One region of the Streptomyces cynarae genome, then DNA from elsewhere that is predicted to be linked to it. Evidence: riboswitches for the same ligand, from Rfam matches in the RefSeq annotation. Region 1 holds a riboswitch; the other holds the start of a gene.

Evidence for each region. Region 1 has a riboswitch for glycine ahead of gcvT (glycine cleavage system aminomethyltransferase GcvT). Riboswitches for the same ligand answer to the same signal wherever they lie in the genome.
Region 2: another riboswitch for glycine. It lies ahead of gcvP (aminomethyl-transferring glycine dehydrogenase); the one in region 1 lies ahead of gcvT (glycine cleavage system aminomethyltransferase GcvT).

What each region holds. Positions count from the first base shown of each region.
Region 1 covers NZ_CP106793.1:6,064,747-6,072,439, forward strand. Annotated here, with positions in the region: gene N8I84_RS27645 (glycosyltransferase family 39 protein) at 1-706, shown strand, start outside; gene N8I84_RS27650 (L-serine ammonia-lyase) at 843-2,210, opposite strand; gene glyA (serine hydroxymethyltransferase) at 2,330-3,592, opposite strand; gene gcvH (glycine cleavage system protein GcvH) at 3,608-3,985, opposite strand; gene gcvT (glycine cleavage system aminomethyltransferase GcvT) at 4,095-5,213, opposite strand; glycine riboswitch at 5,282-5,397, opposite strand; glycine riboswitch at 5,398-5,509, opposite strand; partial or broken gene N8I84_RS27670 (AAA family ATPase) at 5,731-6,416, shown strand; gene N8I84_RS27675 (hypothetical protein) at 6,413-6,583, shown strand; gene N8I84_RS27680 (enhanced serine sensitivity protein SseB) at 6,650-7,441, shown strand; gene N8I84_RS27685 (enhanced serine sensitivity protein SseB C-terminal domain-containing protein) at 7,681-7,693, shown strand, end outside.
Region 2 covers NZ_CP106793.1:1,571,009-1,578,701, reverse strand. Annotated here, with positions in the region: gene N8I84_RS07490 (DNA polymerase IV) at 1-1,274, shown strand, start outside; gene N8I84_RS07485 (PRC-barrel domain-containing protein) at 1,312-1,680, opposite strand; glycine riboswitch at 1,807-1,902, shown strand; gene gcvP (aminomethyl-transferring glycine dehydrogenase) at 2,080-4,965, shown strand; gene N8I84_RS07475 (DUF5999 family protein) at 5,056-5,262, opposite strand; gene N8I84_RS07470 (hypothetical protein) at 5,666-6,250, opposite strand; gene N8I84_RS07465 (glutamate-cysteine ligase family protein) at 6,794-7,693, shown strand, end outside.

The sequences.
Region 1 (7,693 bases):
CGACGGACTCGTCTACTACGTCGCGATCTTCCCGTACCGCTTGGCCGGTGACCTGGGAGCCGTCGTCATGGCCGCGGGGCTCGTGGCGATGGGAGGGGCGATACGACGACTGTGGCGTTCCCATCGTCCGCATGGGGGCGAACTGCGCATGCACGACCGGCGCACCGCGTTTCTGGGCATGTCCGCCGTTCTGATCTGCGTCGTCCTGGGACTCGCCACGGACGGTGAGCCCCGGTTCATATATCTCTCGGTCGTGCTCCTCACCGTTCTGGGGGTGTCCGAGACAGCGGACCGGGTCGGCCACTGGGCATCAGGAGTACTTGCGGCCGTCGCGGTCCTGACCGCGGTCACGGTGCTCGGAACCGCTCAAGTCGTCGCCCACGGCGCGATGCCCGGCCCCGAACGACTCGGTGCCTCGACCGTGCCTGTGGCCCGGCAGCTCGCCTCCGACGAGCCCTGTCTCCTGGTGACCGGATACGAGCCCGAGATGGGCTGGTACTCCGGGTGCGACGCGGTCACATACAGCCAGTACCGTCGGATGGAACCGCCCCCTCACACAAGAGTCAGCCTTGTGCTCTTCGAACGAGGGCGCCTGCAACCCGGCCCGGCAGCCCTGAAGCAGCTGATCGGCGGGCGTGAAACCACAACGCGAAGGATCCCCACCCGGGGAGCCGTCGGCGACGCAACGGTGATCACACTGCACTGAGACCCGGCCGGGCGGCCGACCACCGCGCGGCGCAGACGCTCGTGCGTCCCGTCATGACCGAGTGCCGGTCCCGGCAGCCGCGACATGCCAGCTCGAGGGCCTGTTCCCGCAGGCCTGTTGCTTCGTGCCGGTTCCCTCAGCACTCGATGATGTTGACGGCCAGCCCGCCCCGCGCCGTCTCCTTGTACTTGACGCTCATGTCCGCGCCGGTCTCCTTCATGGTCTTGATGACCTTGTCGAGGGAGACCTTGTGCGAGCCGTCGCCGCGCATCGCCATCCGGGCCGCCGTGACCGCCTTCACCGCGGCCATGCCGTTGCGTTCGATGCACGGGATCTGGACCAGACCGCCGACCGGGTCGCAGGTCAGGCCGAGGTTGTGCTCCATGCCGATCTCGGCCGCGTTCTCCACCTGCTCGGGGGTGCCGCCCAGCACCTCCGCCAGCGCGCCCGCCGCCATGGAGCAGGCCGAGCCGACCTCGCCCTGGCACCCGACCTCGGCGCCGGAGATGGACGCGTTCTCCTTGAAGAGCATGCCGATCGCTCCGGCGGCCAGCAGGAAGCGCACGATCCCGTCCTCGTCCGCGCCGGGCACGAAGTTGATGTAGTAGTGCAGGACCGCCGGGATGATGCCCGCGGCACCGTTCGTGGGGGCGGTCACGACCCGGCCGCCGGCCGCGTTCTCCTCGTTCACCGCCATCGCGTAGAGCGTGATCCACTCCATCGCGCGGGCCGTCGCGTCGCCCTCGGCGCGCAGCTGGCGGGCGGTGACGGCCGCGCGGCGGCGCACCTTCAGGCCGCCGGGCAGGATGCCCTCCCGGGACATGCCCCGCGCCACGCACGCCTGCATGACCCGCCAGATGTCCAGCAGCCCGGAGCGGATCTCCTCCTCCGAACGCCACGCACGCTCGTTCTCCAGCATCAGCGAGGAGATCGACAGGCCCGTCTCCTTCGTCAGCCGCAGCAGCTCGTCGCCCGTGCGGAAGGGGTACTTCAGGACCGTGTCGTCGAGCTTGATGCGGTCGGCGCCCACCGCGTCCTCGTCCACGACGAAGCCGCCGCCGACCGAGTAGTACGTCTTGGAGAGCAGCTCCTTGCCCTCGGCGTCGTACGCCCACACCGTCATGCCGTTGGCGTGGTACGGCAGCGCCTTGCGGCGGTGCAGGATCAGGTCGTCGTCGAAGGAGAACGGGACCTCGTGCTCGCCGAGGAGCTTCAGACGGCCCTCCGCCTTGATCGCCTCGACCCGCTCGTCGGCCGTCTCCACGTCCACCGTGCGCGGGGAGGCGCCCTCGAGGCCGAGCAGGACCGCCTTCGGGGTGCCGTGACCGTGGCCGGTCGCGCCGAGGGAGCCGTACAGCTCGCAGCGCAGGGACGCCACCGAGGCCAGCAGGTCCTCGTTGCCCAGCCGGCGGGCGAACATGCGGGCCGCGCGCATCGGGCCGACCGTGTGGGAGCTGGACGGGCCGATGCCGATCGAGAACAGGTCGAAGACCGAGACGGCCACGGGTGACTCCTCACTACGGGGGTGGTGCAAAAGGGGGTGGTGCAGAAGGGGCGGTACAGGGGTGCGGGCACCGCGCACGCCGGTACTCCCAGTGTGCGCGGTGCCCCGCAGAAGGTGACCTACTTGTTCAGACCCGGGTACAGCGGGTGCTTCTCGGCCAGGGCCTTGACCCGGGCCTTGAGCCCCTCCGCGTCGTAGGACGGCTTCAGCGTCTCGGCGATGACGTCCGCGACCTCCGTGAAGTCCTCGGCCGTGAAGCCGCGGGTCGCCAGGGCCGGCGTGCCGATGCGCAGGCCCGAGGTGACCATCGGCGGGCGCGGGTCGTTCGGGACCGCGTTGCGGTTGACCGTGATGCCGACCTCGTGCAGGCGGTCCTCCGCCTGCTGCCCGTCCAGCTCCGAGTCGCGCAGGTCGACCAGGATCAGGTGCACGTCCGTGCCGCCGGTCAACACGTTCACGCCGGCCTCGCGCGCGTCGGCGGCCGTCAGCCGCTCGGCGAGGATCTTCGCGCCCTCGACGGTACGGCGCTGGCGCTCGCGGAACTCCTCCGACGCGGCGACCTTGAAGGACACCGCCTTGGCCGCGATCACGTGCTCCAGGGGGCCGCCCTGGAAGCCCGGGAAGACGGACGAGTTCAGCTTCTTCGCGAAGTCCTTCTTCGCGAGGATGATGCCGCCGCGCGGACCGCCCAGCGTCTTGTGGGTGGTGGAGGTGACGACATCGGCGTACTCCACCGGGTTCGGGTGCAGGCCCGCCGCGACCAGACCGGCGAAGTGCGCCATGTCCACCCACAGGTACGCCTCGACCTCGTCCGCGATCCGGCGGAACTCGGCGAAGTCCAGCTGCCGCGGGTACGCCGACCAGCCCGCGATGATCACCTTCGGGCGGTGCTCCTTGGCGAGCCGCTCGACCTCGGCCATGTCGACCCGGCCGGTCTCGTCCACGTGGTAGGCGACCACGTCGAACTGCTTGCCCGAGAAGTTCAGCCGCATCCCGTGGGTCAGGTGGCCGCCGTGCGCCAGGTCCAGGCCGAGGATGGTGTCGCCGGGCTGGGCCAGCGCGAACAGGGCGGCCTGGTTGGCGGAGGCGCCGGAGTGGGGCTGCACATTGGCGTACTCCGCGCCGAACAGCTCCTTGATCCGGTCGATGGCGATCTGCTCGGCGACGTCGACGTGCTCGCAGCCGCCGTAGTAGCGGCGGCCGGGGTAGCCCTCGGCGTATTTGTTGGTGAGGACCGAGCCCTGCGCCTCCATGACCGCCAGCGGGGCGAAGTTCTCGGAGGCGATCATCTCGAGGGTGGACTGCTGGCGGTGCAGCTCGGCGTCGACCGCTGCGGCGACCTCCGGGTCGAGCTCGTGCAGGGACGTGTTCAGAACGGTCATCTGCGGGTGCGCTCCTCAGCCGGCGACGTGGGCGTCGTACTCGTCGGCGGACAGCAGGTCGGCCGGCTCCTCGGACACGCGCACCTTGAACAGCCAGCCGCCCTCGAACGGCTCGGAGTTCACCAGCGACGGGTCGTTGACCACGTCCTCGTTGACCTCCGTGATCTCGCCGGTGACCGGGGAGTACAGGTCGCTGACCGACTTCGTCGACTCCAGCTCGCCGCAGGTCTCGCCCGCGGTCACCGTGTCACCGACCTCCGGGAGCTGGACGAAGACGACATCGCCGAGCGCGTTCGCCGCGTGCTCCGTGATGCCGACCGTCGCGACGCCGTCCTCGGCGTCCGACAGCCACTCGTGCTCCTTGCTGTAGCGCAGCTGCTGGGGGTTGCTCATGGCCTGAATTCTCCTGTACGCGGGGGAGTGGTGGTGAAGGGAGTACTGCTGGAGACGTGCGTGAGCACGGCGGAGGTGCGCGGGATCACGTCACCTGTCCGCCGAGTGCCTACTTCTGGCGCTTGTAGAACGGCAGTGCCACGACCTCGTGCGGCTCGTGGCTGCCCCGGATGTCCACCCCGACCCCGGGCGTGCCCGGCGCGGAGTGTGCGGCGTCGACGTACGCCATCGCGATCGGCCTGCCCAGCGTGGGGGAGGGCGCCCCGGAGGTGACCTCGCCGATCACCTCGCCGCCCGCGACGACCGGGTAACCGGCCCGCGGCACGCGGCGGCCCTCGGCGACCAGGCCGACGAGGACGCGGGGCGGGTTCTCCTGAGCACGGGCCGCGGCCTCCTCCAGCGCGGCACGCCCCACGAAGTCGCCCTCCTTCTCGAACTTCACCACCCGGCCGAGCCCGGCGTCGAAGGGCGTCAGCGAGGTGCTCAGCTCGTGCCCGTACAGCGGCATGCCCGCTTCCAGGCGCAGCGTGTCGCGGCAGGAGAGCCCGCAGGGGGCCAGACCGACGGGGGCGCCCGCCTCGGTCAGCGCCTGCCACAGCTTCTCGGCGTGCTCGGGCGCGACGAACAACTCGAAGCCGTCCTCGCCGGTGTAGCCGGTGCGCGCGATGAGGGCGGGGACGCCCGCCACCGTGCCGGGCAGGCCGGCGTAGTACTTCAGGCCGTCGAGATCGGCGTCGGTGAGGGACTTCAGGATGCCGGGCGACTCGGGGCCCTGGACGGCGATCAGCGCATACGCGTCCCGGTCGTCGCGCACCGCGGCGGCGAAGCCCGCGGCACGCTCGGTCAGCGCGTCGAGGACCACCTGGGCGTTGGAGGCGTTGGCGACGACCATGTACTCGGCGTCGGCCAGCCGGTAGACGATCAGGTCGTCCAGGATGCCGCCGTCCTCCCGGCAGATCATGGTGTAGCGGGCGCGGCCCACGCGGACGGAAGCGATGTCGCCGACCAGCGCGTGGTTGAGGAACCGGTCCGCCTCGGGCCCGGTCACCGTGATCTCGCCCATGTGCGAGAGGTCGAACAGCCCCGCCTTGGTGCGGACGGCGACGTGCTCGTCGCGCTCGGAGCCGTACCTGAGGGGCATGTCCCAGCCGGCGAAGTCGGTCATCGTCGCGCCGAGCGAACGATGCAGGGCATCGAGCGCGGTGCGGCGCAGGGGGCTACTGCTCATCGGTTGTGCTCCCAGGGCGTGGGTCCCCCCGCGCGAGCGAATTCGAGCGTGGGGGAGGGCGAGGTCGGTCCTCCCCATCTGTCATCGGAACCTGAGAGGTTCGCCATGAACGCCCGCACGGCGGGTCGTCACGGCTTGCACCTTGGGTGGAGCCACCGAGAAGCGGCCCGCTTTCCAGATGTGCCTCGCCCGCGCGGTATCGGGGCCTGAGAGATTCAAGGGAGGGACTTGCTCCTTCGGCGCCCGGGCCCACGTACGTACCCCGTACGTCCCCGGAACTCTCCCGCGCGGATTCAAGCGGCCGGTATGCAGTTGGCGCGCACATCATTGCACGCCTCGCCCGATCGTGGCAGGCCGCGTGGGCATCCGGCCCGGGACCGCCGGCGTGACCGGCTTCCGGACGCATCTGTGACCGGCTTGTGGCAGTACGCGAACGCCATCGGGGGAAACCGTCCATTACCTTCTCTTTACACTCGGCGGGGATGGGACTTCCTGACCGCAAGGGAGGACGATCACGGTGGACAGGACGACGGCGTACGCCATGACCACGGGCATCGCGGTACCCCGGCAGCCCGGAGCCCCGGCCCGGGAGGCGGCGCGCCGGTGCCGGCGCCGGTGGTCCGCGACCTGCGCGACCGAGGGGGCCACAGCCCGTACGGGCTCACCTTCGGCGCCCGCGACCTCGTCGTGGTCACCGGCCTGCCCGGCAGCGGCAAGTCCACGCTCATGCGGCGCACGGTGCGCGGCGCCCGCGTCGACTCCCAGGACACCCGCGACCGCTGGGACGCGCGCCTGGCACGCTTCCTGCCGTACGGGGTCTACCGCCCCCTGGTCCGCCTCGCGCACTACGCGGGCCTGCGCCGGGCCCTGCGCGCCGGCAGCGGAGTCGTCGTGCACGACTGCGGCACCCAGACCTGGGTGCGCACCTGGCTGGCCCGCGAGGCCCGGCGCCGAGGCGGCACGCTGCATCTGCTTCTGCTCGACGTCACCCCCGACACGGCCCTGGACGGCCAGCGCGAGCGGGGCCGAGGCGTCTCCAGGTACGCCTTCCTGCGCCACCGCCGCGCCAATCGTCATCTGCTGCGCGCCGTCGAGCGGGGCAGGCTCCCGGAGGGCTGCGGCTCGGCGGTCCTGCTCGACCGCGACGCGGTGGACGTGCTGCGCCGGATCGACTTCGCGGACCGCCCGGAAGGAGCGGAATGAATCGCGCCGCCTTCCTGCGCCACCGCCGCGCCAATCGTCATCTGCTGCGCGCCGTCGAGCGGGGCAGGCTCCCGGAGGGCTGCGGCTCGGCGGTCCTGCTCGACCGCGACGCGGTGGACGTGCTGCGCCGGATCGACTTCGCGGACCGCCCGGAAGGAGCGGAATGAATCGCGCCGCCCGCGCACCCGTTAGCCTTTTCGCCACACCAGTGGTACTCGGCAGGCGGTAGGCAGATGGACATCCCGGCGGACCTTCCCGCGGACTTCCCGGCACAGGCGCACCCCCATCCGCACGGCGGATGGCCGGGCAACGAGCTGGAGGAGGTGCTCTCCGCCTCGCTCGGCATCCCCTCGGCGGGCGGCCGGATCGTCGAGGTGCTGGGCCGCAGCTTCCTGTGGGTGCCGCTGCCGAACGGCGGCGGCCCGCACAGCGGCCCCCTCGACCTGCCCACACTGGACATCGAGGGACAGGCGTACGTCCCGGTGTTCAGCTCTGAGGAGCAGTTCCGCCACGCCGCCGGCGGCCACATGTCGTACACCATCGCGCCCGCCGCCGAGTTCGCCCGCGGGCTGCCCCCGCAGGTCGGCATCGCGGTCAACCCGGGCGGCGTGGTCGGCATACCCCTGCCTCCGGAGGCGGTGGCCGAACTGTGCCGCGTCGGACGCACCCCGCTGGACGGCCCCACGACCGGCGGCCGCGTCCGACTCTTCGAACCGGACTGGCAGGACGACCCGGTGGACTTCCTCGCCGCCGCGTCCGCCGAGTTCGCGGCGACCGGCGTGGTCCTCACGGCACGCCGCTGCCTTGCCGCCGTCGAGACGGCGGACCCGGTGCTGTTCGTCGGCGTGGAGCTCTCCCAGTGGGAGGGCGACCTCCGCACCCTCCCCATGGACGCCCTCGGCCGCGCCCTGGCCAAGGTGGCGGTCGAGTGGCCGGTCAACCTGGTCCTCCTGGACGTCGCCCAGGACCCGGTGGCCGACTGGATGAGAGAGAAGGTCCGGCCGTTCTACCAGCAGGGGTACTGAGCAGGGCGCTCCGTCAGGGGCGCCCCCTCAGGGGCGCGGGGCTGTGTCGATATACGGCTCCGCCGCGTGGGCGCGCCCAGCCACGAACGAGCCGCACCCGCCGGCCTGCAGCAGAGCCCGAGCTCTTGGGCGCCCGCGGCCGGCGGCAGCCACCGCGCACCGGCTGTCAGCGGACCCACCTAACCTGGTTTCATATGCGGAGCACATCGTCAGCGAAGGGGCGGTAAAGGGTGAGCGGGGTGAGCGCGAGCG
Region 2 (7,693 bases), 4.5 Mb from region 1:
GGCCGCGCGGAGTGGTGGCCACGGCGTCGTACGAGGCGCGCGTCTTCGGGGTGCACTCGGCGATGCCGATGGCCCAGGCACGCCGGCTCGCGCCCAACGCCGCGTATCTGGTGCCGCGCTTCGGGATCTACCGCAGGATCAGCGAGCAGGTGATGTCCCTGCTGCGGGGCCTGTCGCCGCTGGTGGAGCCGTTGAGCCTGGACGAGGCGTTCGTGGATCTGGAGGCCGGGGGAGCAGCCTGGGACGAGGAGTCGGCGCGACGGGTCGGTGTGAAGCTGCGCGCGGACATCCGGGCCGTCACCGGGCTGACGGGGTCCGTGGGGCTCGCCGCCTCCAAGATGCTCGCCAAGATCGCCTCGGAGCAGGCCAAGCCGGACGGCTTGACGCTGATACGACCGGGTACCGAGCGCGCACTGCTCGGTCCGATGCCGGTGCGCACGCTCCCGGGGGTCGGTCCGGCGACCGGTGACCATCTGCGGCGGGCCGGGATCACCACGATCGACGAGATCGCCGAGGCGGGCGAGGACGAGCTCGTACGGCTGCTCGGCAAGGCGCACGGGCAGGCGCTGTACGCGATGGCACTGGCGCACGACGAGCGGCCGGTGGTGGCCGAGCGGGAGGCCAAGTCGGTGTCCGTCGAGGACACGTACGACGTCGACATCCACGACCGGCTGCGGATCGGCCTGGAGGTGCAGCGGCTGGCGGACCGGTGTGTGCGCAGACTGCGGGACGCCGGGTTGTCGGGGCGGACCATCGTGCTGAAGGTGCGGAGGTACGACTTCTCCACCCTGACCCGGTCCGAGACCCTGAGGGGGCCCACGGACGATCAGGCGGTGGTGCGGGAGGCGGCGGCGCGGCTGCTGGAGCCCGTGGACACGACCGGCGGGGTGCGGCTGCTGGGGGTGGGGGTCAGCGGACTCGCCGACTACACACAGGAGGACCTGTTCGCGCAGGCCCACCTGGCGGCGGGGGAGGCCACGGCGGAGGAGCGGCCGGAGGCGGAGGAGCCCCTTGCCGAAGAGCAGGCGGCGCCACCCGAGCGGGTCTGGCTCGCGGGGCACGACGTCCGTCATGGCGAGTACGGGCCGGGATGGGTGCAGGGCAGCGGGCTGGGCAGGGTGACCGTGCGGTTCGAGACACCGCAGTCGGGGCCGGGCCGGGTCCGCACGTTCAGCGTCGACGACCCTCAGCTGGAGCCGGCGGACCCGCTGCCCCTGGTGCTCGACGTCCCCGAGATCGCGGAGCGTCCGGCCCCCACGGGCACGGGCGCCTGACACCGGCGAGCAGGCACGGAAGTCTGCCCCCGACGCATCACGCCTCGTCCGACCCCGCCAAACGGCCGAAGTCACGGTCCGGCGGCGGCGGTGCCGAGACGTCCAGGCCGTAGTGGTGGTAGAGCTGCAGTTCCTGTTCGGGGGACAGGTGGCGGCCGACGCCGAAGTCGGGGGCCTCCTTGATCAGGGCGCGTTCGAAGGGGACGTACAGCGCGCCCTCGACCAGCTCGCTGGGCTCCAGGGGGACGAACGCGTCCCTGCCGAACAGGCCGGTCCGTATCGCCGCCCACTCCGGTACACCCGTCGCGTCGTCGAGGTACACCTCGTCGATCGTGCCGATCTTGTGGCCATTGCGGTCGAACGCCTTGCGGCCGATCAGATTCCGCGGATCGATGTCGGTCTGCACGGTCCCTCCAACTGGTCGCAACCCATCCGTAAGCACTACGAAAGAGCACATTCGGGAAGGCGGCCACTTGAAGATTCCCGCGCAGGCTGCCGACTCGTCCTCGCTGGTAGTCTGGCAAGCGGCCGTTGACCCCGTGCGGGAGAGTCCTCCGGAGCGATCCGGAGGCGCCGAAGGAGCAAATCCTCCCCGGAATCTCTCAGGCCCAGGTACCGCACGGACGAGGTCACTCTGGAAAGCAGGGCGGGTGTCGACGGCTTCCGCTCTCACCGACGGTGAAAGCCGGCGAGCCTTCGGGCGGACCGGTGAAGCTCTCAGGTCGAGATGACAGAGGGGGAGGCCGTCGGGGTACCCGCGCCGTGGTGCCCCTCAAAGGTCGCGTCAGACCAGGAGGCCTCCGCAATGACCGCCCAGCGCATTCCGCTCTCCGAGCTCGAACAGGGCACTCCGTTCGAGCACCGCCACATCGGGCCCGACCCGGAGGCGCGGGCCAAGATGCTCGCGCATGTCGGCTACGGCTCGCTCGACGAGCTGACCGCCGCCGCGGTGCCCGATGTGATCAAGAACGCCGACGCCCTCGACCTGCCGGGCGCGCGCACCGAGTCCGAGGTGCTGGCCGAGCTGCGCTCCCTCGCCGACCGCAACCAGGTCCTGGACTCCATGATCGGTCTCGGCTACTACGGGACCTTCACGCCCCCGGTGATCCTTCGGAACGTGATGGAGAACCCCGCCTGGTACACCGCGTACACGCCCTACCAGCCGGAGATCTCCCAGGGCCGGCTGGAGGCCCTGCTCAACTTCCAGACCATGGTGGCCGACCTCACCGGCCTGCCGACCTCCGGCGCCTCCCTGCTCGACGAGGGCACCGCCGCCGCCGAGGCCATGGCGCTGTCCCGGCGCATGGGCAAGAACAAGAAGGGCCTGTTCCTGGTCGACGCGGACGCGCTGCCGCAGACCATCGCCGTGATCCAGACCCGCGCCGAGCCCACCGGTGTCGAGGTCGTCGTCGCCGACCTCAGCGCCGGCATCCCGGCCGAGGTCGCCGAGCGGGAGATCAACGGCGTACTGATCCAGTACCCGGGCGCCTCCGGTGCCGTACGCGACATCAAGCCCCTCATCGACCAGGCCCACCAGCTGGGCGCCCTCGTCACCGTCGCCGCCGACCTGCTCGCGCTGACCCTGCTGAAGTCGCCCGGCGAGCTCGGCGCCGACATCGCCGTCGGGACCACCCAGCGCTTCGGCGTCCCGATGGGCTTCGGCGGCCCGCACGCGGGCTACATGGCGGTGAACGAGAAGTTCGCCCGCAGCCTGCCCGGCAGGCTCGTGGGAGTCTCCGTGGACGCCGACGGCCACAAGGCGTACCGGCTCGCCCTGCAGACGCGCGAGCAGCACATCCGCCGCGAGAAGGCGACCAGCAACATCTGCACCGCTCAGGTGCTGCTCGCCGTGATGGCCGGGATGTACGCCGTGTACCACGGGCCCGAGGGCCTGCGGAACATCGCCCGGCGCACCCACCGGTACACGGCGGTCCTCGCCGCGGGCCTGACGGCCGGCGGGGTCGAGGTCGTCCACGGCGCCTACTTCGACACCGTGACCGCCCGGGTTCCGGGGCGGGCCGCCGAGGTCGTCGCCGCCGCCCGGGAGAACGGCGTCAACCTGCGCCTCGTCGACGCCGACCACGTCTCGGCCGCCTGCGACGAGACCACGGGCCGGGCCCAGCTGCGCGCGGTGTGGACCGCGTTCGGCGTCGGGGGCGACATCGACGCGCTGGACGCCACCATCGAGGACGCGCTCCCGCAGGCCCTGCTGCGCAGCGACGACTACCTCACCCACCCGGTCTTCCACCAGCACCGCTCCGAGACCGCGATGCTGCGCTACCTGCGCAGGCTGGCCGACCGCGACTACGCGCTCGACCGGGGCATGATCCCGCTGGGCTCCTGCACCATGAAGCTCAACGCAACCACGGAGATGGAGCCGGTCACCTGGCCCGAGTTCGGCCAGCTGCACCCGTTCGCGCCCGCCGAGCAGGCCCAGGGCTACCTCACGCTCATCCGCGAGCTGGAGGAGCGTCTCGCCGAGGTCACCGGCTACGACAAGGTCTCCCTCCAGCCCAACGCCGGCTCCCAGGGCGAGCTGGCAGGTCTGCTGGCCGTGCGCGGCTACCACCGCGCCAACGGCGACGACCGGCGCACCGTCTGCCTCATCCCGTCCTCCGCGCACGGCACCAACGCCGCCAGCGCCGTCATGGCCGGGATGAAGGTCGTCGTGGTGAAGACCGCCGAGGACGGCGAGATCGACGTGGAGGACCTGCGGGCCAAGATCGAGCAGTACCGCGACGAGCTGTCGGTGCTGATGATCACGTACCCGTCCACGCACGGCGTGTTCGAGGAGCACGTCGCCGACATCTGCGCGGCCGTGCACGAGGCGGGCGGGCAGGTCTACGTCGACGGAGCCAACCTCAACGCGCTGGTCGGCCTCGCCAAGCCGGGCCACTTCGGCGGCGACGTCTCGCACCTGAACCTGCACAAGACGTTCTGCATCCCGCACGGCGGCGGTGGCCCGGGCGTCGGCCCGGTGGCGGTCCGCGAGCACCTGGCGCCGTATCTGCCGAACCACCCGATGCAGCCCGAGGCCGGTCCGCAGACGGGCGTGGGCCCGATCTCGGCCGCCCCGTGGGGCTCCGCGGGCATCCTTCCGATCTCCTGGGCGTACGTCCGGCTGATGGGCGGCGAGGGCCTCAAGCGCGCCACGCAGGTGGCCGTGCTGTCCGCGAACTACATCGCCAAGCGTCTGGAGCCGCACTACCCGGTCCTCTACACCGGCCCCGGAGGCCTGGTCGCGCACGAGTGCATCATCGACCTGCGGCCGCTGACCAAGGCGACCGGTGTGACCGTGGACGACGTCGCCAAGCGGCTCATCGACTACGGCTTCCACGCGCCGACGATGTCGTTCCCGGTGGCCGGCACGCTGATGATCGAGCCCACCGAGTCCGAGGACCTGGCCGAGCTGGACCGGTTCTGCGACGCGATGATCGCGATCCGTGCGGAGATCGAGAAGGTCGGCTCGGCCGAGTGGCCGGCGGAGGACAACCCGTTGAGCAACGCGCCGCACACGGCGGCGGCGCTGGGCGGGGAGTGGAAGCACGCCTACACGCGTGAGGAGGCCGTCTTCCCGGCCGGTGTGTCGACCGCGGACAAGTACTGGCCGCCGGTGCGCCGCATCGACCAGGCCTTCGGTGACCGGAACCTGGTCTGCTCCTGTCCGCCGCTGGACGCCTACGAGGACTGATCACCCTCGGACATGCGTCGGGGCCGGTGCGGAGCATGTGTCTCCGGCCGGCCCCTCGTGTGTCAGGGCAGCGGATGCCCTGGTGCGCGCTCAGGCGGCTGTCATCACCTGGTCGGTGCCCAGCGGGCGGTGCGGGGCGATGATCTGGCCGTCCGGCAGAAGCTCACCGGTGTCCTCGAAAAGGAGCACGCCGTTGCACAGCAGGCTCCATCCCTGCTCCGGGTGGTGCGCCACGAGACGGGCGGACTCCCGGTCGGCGGATTCGGCGGTCGGGCACGGTGGCTGGTGCTGGCACATGGTGGTGGGGATCTCTCGCTCTGTCGGTATGTGTGAGATGGCTGTCGTGTCTGTCCTGCGGCTCGTGGTGTCGCTCATCGCCGCCCCCCGTCGGTGATACGTCGGTCAGGAACCCAGTGTTGCCCCACGGGCGTCGATCCGCAGGGATTTCGCAGCACCGCTCCTCACAGGTTCATGACGCGTCCCCCGCCCGGACGGTTCAGCCCGACCGCAGGGTCACTTCGGATGGTTCGGGGTGGCCGGAAGGGGCTAGTCAGTACGGGCCGACCCGCACGTCGTCCCTCGTACGAGCGTGATCGGGCACGAACGAGCGAAGGGGACGGGAGCCGTTCGACGGCCCGAACATGCGACGTGCCCCGCGGCCGGAGACGGCCGCAGGGCACGGTGAGAGGAGACCCGGAAGCTATGCCGGCTGGCCGAGCAGCGGGGTGCGGGTGATCCGGAGGGTCAGGATCGGCAGGAGGTCGGCGACGCGGTGCGGGCGGTGCGCCGCGATGCCGGGCGGCGCGGGGGCGAGCGGCACCAGGAGGTCGTTCGCGGCGGGGTGGCCCGTCGCGCCGTCGGCGGTGCAGTCGCCGTGCAGCCACAGGGTGAGCATGTACAGCTCCGGCACGGACAGCAGCCGGGCCTGGTAGGGCTCGGTCAGCGAGGTTTCCGCCTGGAGCACGGCGCGCTCGGTGGCGGCGACGTACGGGCCCTCGAAGAAGTGCGAGAAGGCCCAGCCGTCGGGCGTCAGCATGGTCTCGGCGGCGGCCACGGCGCGGCCCCCGGAGCGGATGAGGAATCGCCACCCGGCGAGCCGGGTGGCCGCGCCGGCCGGGGTGATCCGGTCCAGGACATGGACGGGCAGCGGAAGTTCGGGGGTCGCGGGTCCCTGGGCCGTGCGCAGGGAGGGAGTGGGAGCCTCCCGGACCGCGGTGGGGGAACCGAGTGCCGTGAGGACGGAGCGGAGAGCGGGCGCGGGAGCCTGAGGGACATGCAGCTGCATGGTGGGTCGCCTCTCATTCGACAGGCAAAGGTGGCGCGAGGGCGTGGTGGGCGGGCGGACGGCGCTGTCTGCTCTCGGGGTCAGAGGGAGGGAAGGGGGTAACCGAGCCCGGACGAATGGCGGCGCTTTGACGACAGGGCCCGAACCGTGAGCGCCAACTCTCTGCCCCGTGCGCAAAGTTTATACGACACGTGTTCATGCGCTGTTTCATCGGAACGACGCGCTTATGTCGGCAAGGTGATATCCGGTCGGCGATAAGCGGGGTTCGTCCCGATCCTGCGCAGGCGTCAGCGCGGCGACCTCGGAATACTTGTCCGTAGCGGTCGGCTGATTCTCGTCGGCGTTTTTCACGACACGGTTGCACCGTGAAACTGCGTCCTGCTCCATGCCTCGTGAATGTGCCCGGCCGTGCGCCGCCTCCAGCGTAGCGGGTGACGGTCGCAACAGGGACGTTATCGATCGCGTTGCCTGGGCATCATCCCCCGTGACCCGGGACAGCAGCGGCCGTAACGTCGGCCTGCCCATCTCAGGAGGGACGCTTCGATGGGAGAGAAGGTCGTGGCAGGGCCGTTCGACCTGTCCGATCGCCAGCACTACCGCGACAAGCTCAGGCAGTGCCTGACGGGACTCGCGCGACTGCTGGAGGAGAAGCGGTTCGATCGCCCCAAGAACCTGATGGGCCTGGAGATCGAGTTGAATCTCGTCGGGCAGGACGGGACTCCGAGAATGATGAACGCCCAGGTTCTGGAAAGGATTGCGAGCCGAGATTTCCAAACAGAACTCGCCATGTTCAACCTCGAGGTCAACATAGCTCCACACAGGTTGGGAGGCCGGGTTTTCGACCGGCTCGCCGAGGAGCTGCGGATCTCGCTCGCCTATGCGGACCGGAAAGCGAACGAGTTGGATGCCTCGATCCTGATGATCGGCATCCTTCCGACGCTCGACCGCGACGACCTGGTCTCCTCGAACCTCTCCGCGGTCGACCGCTACACCCTGCTCAACGACCAGATCGTGGCCGCGCGGGGCGAGGACTTCCGGCTCGACATCGAGGGCGTCGAACGGCTCGAGTGCAGCGCGCGGTCGATCACGCCCGAGGCCGCCTGCACCTCGGTCCAGCTGCACCTCCAGGTCACCCCGAACCGCTTCGCGGACCTGTGGAACGCGGCCCAGGCGGTCGCGGCGGTGCAGGTCGCGCTCGGCGCCAACTCTCCGTTCCTGTTCGGACGTGAGCTGTGGCGCGAGTCCCGGCCGCCGTTGTTCCAGCAGTCCACCGACACCCGGCCGCCGGAACTCCAGGCGCAGGGTGTGCGGCCGCGGACCTGGTTCGGGGAGCGCTGGATCACCTCGGCCCAGGACCTGTTCGAGGAGAACCTGCGCTACTTCCCGGCGCTGCTGCCGATCTGCGACGAAGAGGAACCGCTGCGAGTCCTGGACGAGGGAGGC